2 regions of the Streptomyces sp. NPDC107498 genome follow, and region 1 is predicted to be linked to the other one. Evidence: riboswitches for the same ligand, from Rfam matches in the RefSeq annotation. Region 1 holds a riboswitch; the other holds the start of a gene.

What was found. A riboswitch is a leader RNA that binds a small molecule or an ion and turns the genes downstream of it on or off. The one in region 1 is predicted to bind glycine.
Region 2: it holds a riboswitch for glycine, as region 1 does, so the genes downstream of both, gcvT (glycine cleavage system aminomethyltransferase GcvT) here and gcvP (aminomethyl-transferring glycine dehydrogenase) in region 1, are expected to answer to the same signal.

Annotation. Positions count from the first base shown of each region.
Region 1 is NZ_JBVJPE010000009.1:9,568-12,964, forward strand. It holds gene ACZ66Z_RS17535 (DNA polymerase IV) at 1-853, shown strand, start outside; gene ACZ66Z_RS17540 (PRC-barrel domain-containing protein) at 945-1,319, opposite strand; glycine riboswitch at 1,433-1,532, shown strand; gene gcvP (aminomethyl-transferring glycine dehydrogenase) at 1,712-3,397, shown strand, end outside.
Region 2 is NZ_JBVJPE010000003.1:12,709-16,105, reverse strand. It holds gene gcvH (glycine cleavage system protein GcvH) at 1-331, opposite strand, end outside; gene gcvT (glycine cleavage system aminomethyltransferase GcvT) at 409-1,533, opposite strand; glycine riboswitch at 1,721-1,820, opposite strand; gene ACZ66Z_RS05795 (AAA family ATPase) at 1,981-2,637, shown strand; gene ACZ66Z_RS05790 (enhanced serine sensitivity protein SseB) at 2,762-3,397, shown strand, end outside.

The DNA of each region.
Region 1 (3,397 bases):
CGAGCGGGAGCTCCTCGGACCGCGGTCGGTGCGGATCCTGCCCGGGGTGGGGCCGGCCACCGGGGAGCATCTGCGGCGCGCCGGGATGACCAGCGTCTCCGATCTCGTGGAGGCGGGCGAGGACGAGCTCGTCCGGCTCCTGGGGCGGGCGCACGGGACCTCCCTGCACCGGATGGCCCGGGGGTACGACGACCGGCGCGTGGTGGCCGAGCGGGACGCCAAGTCGGTGTCGGTCGAGGACACCTTCGACGTGGACCTGCACGACCGGGTGCGGATCCGGACCGAGGTGGAACGGCTCGCCGAGCGGTGCGTGGGGCGGCTGCGGGCGTCGGGGCACTCGGGGCGGACCATCGTCCTGAAGGTGCGGCGGTACGACTTCTCGACGCTCACCCGGTCCGAGACGCTGCGGGGGCCCACGGACGACCCGGCCGTCGTGCGGGAGGCGGCCGGACGCCTCCTGGAGGCGGTGGACACGACGGGGGGCGTGCGACTGCTCGGGGTGGGGGTGAGCGGGCTCGCGGACTACACGCAGGAGGACCTGTTCGCCCAGGCGGTCGTCGGGGCGGGCGCGGGGCCGGAGCCGGAGGAGGGCGCCCCGGCCGAGGCGGAGGAGGTCGTCGAGGCGGAGAAGGACGGTCCCGTGGAGAGGCACTGGGCGCCCGGGCACGACGTGCGGCACGCGGTGCACGGGGCCGGATGGGTCCAGGGGAGCGGGGTCGGGCGCGTCACGGTGCGGTTCGAGGAGCCGTGGTCCGGGCCCGGTCGGGTGCGGACGTTCTCCGTGGACGACCCGGAACTGGCGCCGTCGGAGCCGTTGCCGCTGGTGCGGACGCGAGGGGCCACGGTGGCCTGACCCGCGCCGGGAGGGACGGTGCGGGGGCGCGGCGGTCCGACCCGCACCGGGGGACGGTGCGGGTCCTCTCCGGCGTCGGCCCGTGGGGCCGTCAGGCGCCGTCCTGCCCCGCCAGGCGGCCGAAGTCCTTGTCCGGGACGTCGGAGGGCGGGGGCGGCAGGGCGAGGCTGTAGTGGCGGTAGAGCTGGAGCTCCTGTTCGGGGGAGAGGTGGCGGCCCACGCCGAAGTCGGGGGCGTCCTTGATGAGCGCCCGCTCGTACGGGATGTGGAGGCCGTCGTCGAGCAGGGCGCTCGGCTCCAGGGGGACGAAGGCGTCCCGGCTGAACAGCCCCGTGCGGACCGCGGCCCATTCGGGGACGCCGGTCGCGTCGTCCAGGTACACCTCGTCCACGGTGCCGATCTTGTGCCCGTTACGGTCGAACGCCTTGCGGCCGATCAGGCTGCGCGGATCGATGTCGGTCTCCACGGTCCCTCCAACTGGTCGCAACTGCTCTGTACCCCTACGAAAGTGCACATCCGGGATGTCGGCCACTTGAGCGACGGGAGTCGCAACCTCGCTGGTAGGCTGGTTGTGGCTGTCGACCCCGTGCGGGAGAGTCCCCCGGAGAAACCTTCCGGTGGGCGCCGAAGGAGCAAATCCTCCCCGGAATCTCTCAGGCCCCTGTACCGCGCGGACGAGGTCACTCTGGAAAGCAGAGCGGATGTCCGACGGCATTCCGCTCTCACCGACGGTGAAAGCCGGCGTGCCGCGAGGCGTGCCGGTGAAACTCTCAGGTTGAGATGACAGAGGGGGAGGCCGTCCGGGCACCCGCGCCGTGGTGCCCCTCGCAGGTCGTGACGACCAGGAGGCCTCCGTACATGACCGCCAACCGCACTCCGCTCTCCGAGCTCGAACAGGGCATCCCGTTCGAGCAGCGGCACATCGGGCCCGACGCCGAGGCACGGGCCAAGATGCTCGCCCAGGTCGGTTACGGCTCGCTCGACGAGCTCACGGCCGCCGCGGTGCCGGACGTGATCAAGAACGCCGAGGCGCTGGGCCTGCCGGCCGCGCGCACCGAGGCCGAGGTCCTCGGCGAGCTGCGCACGCTCGCCGACCGCAACCAGGTTCTCGCCCCGATGATCGGCCTCGGCTACTACGGCACCTTCACCCCGCCGGTCGTCCTCCGGAACGTGATGGAGAACCCGGCCTGGTACACGGCCTACACGCCGTACCAGCCGGAGATCTCCCAGGGCCGCCTGGAGGCCCTGCTGAACTTCCAGACCATGGTCGCCGACCTGACCGGTCTGCCCACCTCCGGCGCCTCCCTCCTCGACGAGGGCACCGCCGCCGCCGAGGCCATGGCGCTGTCCCGCCGGGTCGGCAAGGTCAAGAACGGCGTCTTCCTCGTCGACGCCGACGCCCTGCCGCAGACCATCGCCGTCATCGAGACCCGCGCCGAGCCGACCGGTGTCGAGGTCGTCGTCGCCGACCTGAGCGAGGGCATCCCCGCCGAGGTCGCCGAGCGCGGCGTCTTCGGCGTGCTCGTCCAGTACCCCGGCGCCTCCGGCGCGGTCCGCGACATCAAGCCGCTGATCGACGCCGCGCACGAGCTCGGCGCGATCGTCACCGTCGCCGCCGACCTGCTCGCGCTCACCCTGCTCGCCTCGCCGGGCGAGCTGGGCGCCGACATCGCCGTCGGCACCACGCAGCGCTTCGGCGTCCCGATGGGCTTCGGCGGTCCGCACGCCGGTTACATGGCCGTCCAGGACAGGCACGCGCGCTCCCTCCCCGGCCGTCTCGTGGGCGTCTCGGTCGACGCCGACGGCAACCGCGCCTACCGCCTGGCCCTGCAGACCCGCGAGCAGCACATCCGCCGCGAGAAGGCCACCAGCAACATCTGTACGGCCCAGGTGCTGCTCGCCGTCATGGCCGGCATGTACGCCGTCTACCACGGTCCGGACGGTCTCAAGCAGATCGCCGAGCGCACCCACCGGTACGCCACCGTCCTCGCCGCGGGCCTCACCGCCGGCGGCGTCGAGGTCGTGCACGGCTCCTACTTCGACACCCTCGCCGTCCGGGTGCCCGGCAAGGCCGACGAGGTCGTCGCCGCCGCCCGCGAGGCCGGCGTGAACCTCTACCGCGCCGACGCCGACCTGGTGTACGTCTCCTGCGACGAGACCACCGGCCGCGAGCAGCTCGCCGCCGTCTGGGGCGCCTTCGGCGTCACCGGCGACGTGGAGGCCCTGGACGCCGCCACCGAGGACGCCCTCCCCGCCGGTCTGCTGCGCTCCGACGCGTACCTGACCCACCCGGTCTTCCACGCGCACCGCTCCGAGACCTCGATGCTGCGCTACCTGCGCAGGCTCGCGGACCGCGACTACGCGCTCGACCGCGGCATGATCCCGCTCGGCTCCTGCACCATGAAGCTGAACGCGACCACCGAGATGGAGTCGGTGACCTGGCCCGAGTTCGGCCAGATGCACCCCTTCGCCCCGATCGAGCAGGCGCAGGGCTACGTCACGCTCATCACCGAGCTGGAGGAGCGCCTCGCCGAGGTCACCGGC
Region 2 (3,397 bases), on a different contig from region 1:
CCGGCTCACCCGTGACGCGCACCTTGAACAGCCAGCCACCCTCGAACGGAGCCGTGTTCACCAGGGACGGGTCGTCCACCACGTCCTGGTTGGCCTCGACGACCTCGCCCGTGACGGGGGAGTAGAGGTCGCTGACCGACTTCGTCGACTCCAGCTCGCCACAGGTCTCGCCCGCGGTGACGGTGTCGCCGACCTCGGGGAGCTGGGCGTAGACGACGTCACCGAGCGCGTTGGCCGCGAACTCCGTGATGCCGACCGTCGCGACGCCGTCCTCGGCGGCCGACAGCCACTCGTGCTCCTTGGTGTAGCGCAGCTGCTGGGGGTTGCTCATGACCTGATTCTCCTGGATCGGGGGAGTGCTGATGAACGTGGGTCTTACGGGGTGAGACGCGGAACGAGACGACTGCGTCACTTCTGGCGCTTGTAGAAGGGCAGCGCCACGACCTCGTACGGCTCGTGGGTGCCGCGAATGTCCACACCTACACCCTGGGTGCCGGGCGCGGCGTGCGCCGCGTCCACGTACGCCATCGCGATCGGCTTTCCGAGCGTCGGGGACGGGGCGCCGGAGGTGACCTCGCCGATGACCTCGCCGTCCTTGACGACCTGGAAGCCGGCGCGCGGGACACGGCGGCCCTCGGCGATCAGGCCGACCAGCTTGCGAGGCGGGGCGGTCTCGGCGCGCTCGGCGGCCTTCTCCAGCGCCTCGCGGCCGACGAAGCGGCCCTCGTTGGTCGTCTTCTCGAACTTCACGACCCGGCCCAGGCCCGCGTCGAAGGGGGTGAGGGCGGTGGTCAGCTCGTGGCCGTACAGCGGCATGCCCGCCTCCAGGCGGAGCGTGTCGCGGCAGGACAGGCCGCAGGGGATCAGGCCGACGCCCTCGCCCGCCTCGGTCAGCGCCTTCCAGACGCCCTCGGCGTGCTCGGGCTTCAGGAACAGCTCGAAGCCGTCCTCGCCGGTGTAGCCGGTGCGGGCGATCAGTGCCGGCACGCCCGCGACCGTGCCGGGCAGGCCGGCGTAGTACTTCAGGCCGTCCAGGTCGGCGTCGGTGAGCGACTTCAGGATGCCGGGGGACTCCGGGCCCTGGACCGCGATCAGGGCGTACGCGTCGCGGTCGTCGCGGACCTCGGCGTCGAAGCCGGCCGCGCGCTCGGTCAGGGCGTCCAGGACGACCTGGGCGTTGGAGGCGTTGGCCACGACCATGTACTCGGTCTCGCCGAGGCGGTAGACGATCAGGTCGTCGAGGATGCCGCCGTCCTCCTGGCAGATCATCGTGTAGCGGGCGCGGCCGTTGCCCACGGTGGAGATGTTGCCGACCAGGGCGAAGTCGAGCAGCTCCACGGCCTGCGGGCCGGTGACGGTGATCTCGCCCATGTGGGAGAGGTCGAAGAGGCCGGCCCTGGTGCGGACGGCGGTGTGCTCGTCGCGCTCGCTGCCGTACCGGAGCGGCATGTCCCAGCCGGCGAAGTCGGTCATGGTCGCGCCCAGCGAACGATGCAGGGCATCGAGGGCGGTCAGGCGGGGGGCAGTGCTCATGGGGTGGCTCCCGGGTCCCAAGGGCGTGATCGGTGACGAAAACACATGACGGGCGAGGACGTCCTCCCCATCTGTCATGGAACCTGAGAGGTTCACCGAGGGCATCTCGTCACCGAGGGATCGGCACCGAGAGTTCGGCTTGCACCTTGGGTGGGGACGCGTGAGGCGTCCCGCTTTTCAGATCTGCCTCATCCACGCGGTACGGGGCCTGAGAGATTCAAGGGAGGGTCTTGCTCCTTCGGCGCCCGGACGCGCTCGGCGGTCCGGAACTCTCCCGCGCGGATTCGAGCGGCCGGTATGCGATTGTGCGGCGACTGTGCGCGCCTGGCGCGCACATCATTGCACGCGGTGTCGGCGGGGCAAATCGCTTGCGCCGCATTACCGTTTCTTTACACTTCATGGGCAAGGGTCTCCTCAGGTCTCCTGAGACCCGACAGGGGGAGAGCGATGAGGATCCAGCACACCGGCGCGTACGCGGCGAGCACCGGCATACCGTCCCAGCGGGCCCGCGCCCGGAGCCGCGGACGCCTCCTGCGGGACCTGCGCGAGCGCGGCGGCCGCGGCCCCCGTTCCCTCACCTTCGCGGCCGGCGACCTCGTCGTCGTCTCCGGGCTGCCCGGCAGCGGCAAGTCCACCCTGATGAAGCGCGCCGCCCGGGGCGGTGCCGTCGACTCCCAGGACGTCCGCGAGCGCTGGGAGGCCCGCATGCCCCGCCTCCTGCCCTACGCCGTCTACCGCCCCCTGGTCCGGATCGCGCACTACGCCGCACTGCGCCGCGCCCTGCGCTCCGGCGCGAGCGTGATCGTCCACGACTGCGGCACCCAGGCCTGGGTGCGGGGCTGGCTCGCCCGCGAGGCGGGCCGGCGCGGCCGCTCCCTGCACCTGCTCCTCCTCGACGTCACCCCGGACACCGCGAAGGCCGGCCAGCACGCCCGGGGCCGGGGCGTCTCCGCGTACGCCTTCGGGCGCCACCGGCGGGCCGTCGACCGGCTCCTGCGGGCCGTCGAGTCCGGTAGCCTCCCGCACGGCTGCGCCTCGGTGACCCTCCTCGACCGGCCCGCCGCCGACTCCCTCCGCAGCATCGGCTTCCGACAGGCCGCCTGAACGGCGTCCCGGTCGTCCCGGGACGGCCGTACCCTTCCCTTCTGGCCACGGCGGTGCCGGGGCGGCGTTAGGGTGCTGCCGGGCGGCCGGTGCGGAAGGCCGTGCGAGAAGGGGAAACGCGACCGTGGACGTGACGTGGCCGGGCAACGAGCTCGAAGAGGTCCTTGCCGCCTCACTGGGCAACCCCGAGGCGGGGGCCCGCCTCGTCGAGGTGCTGGGCCGCAGCCCGGTCTGGGTGCCCCTGCCCAACGGCGGCGGCCCCGACAGCCAGGGCCTCGACCTCGCCACCATGGAGATCGACGGCGCGGCCTACGTCCCCGTCTTCAGCTCCGAGCAGCAGTTCCTCGCCTGCGTCGGCGACCACATGTCCTTCACCGTCGCCCCCGCCCGTGACTTCGCCCGCGGCCTGCCCCCGCAGCTCGGCATCGCCGTGAACCCCGGCGGCGCCGTCGGCGTCCCGCTGCCCCCGCCCGCCGTCGCCGAGCTCTGCCGCGTCGGCCGCACCCCGCTCGACGGCCCCGCCAGCGGCGGCCGCGTCCGGCTCTTCGAGCCCGACTGGCAGGACGATCCGGTCGACTTCCTCGCCGCCGCCTCCGCCGAGTTCGAGGCCACCGGCGTCGTCGCCACCGCCCGACGCGCCCTCGCCAGCGTCGAGGGCACCGAGCCCGCCCTCTTCATCGGCGTCCAGCTCTCCCACTGGGAGGGCGCCGACCGCACCGCGCCCCTGGACGCCCTCGGCCGCGCCCTCGGTCGGGTCGAG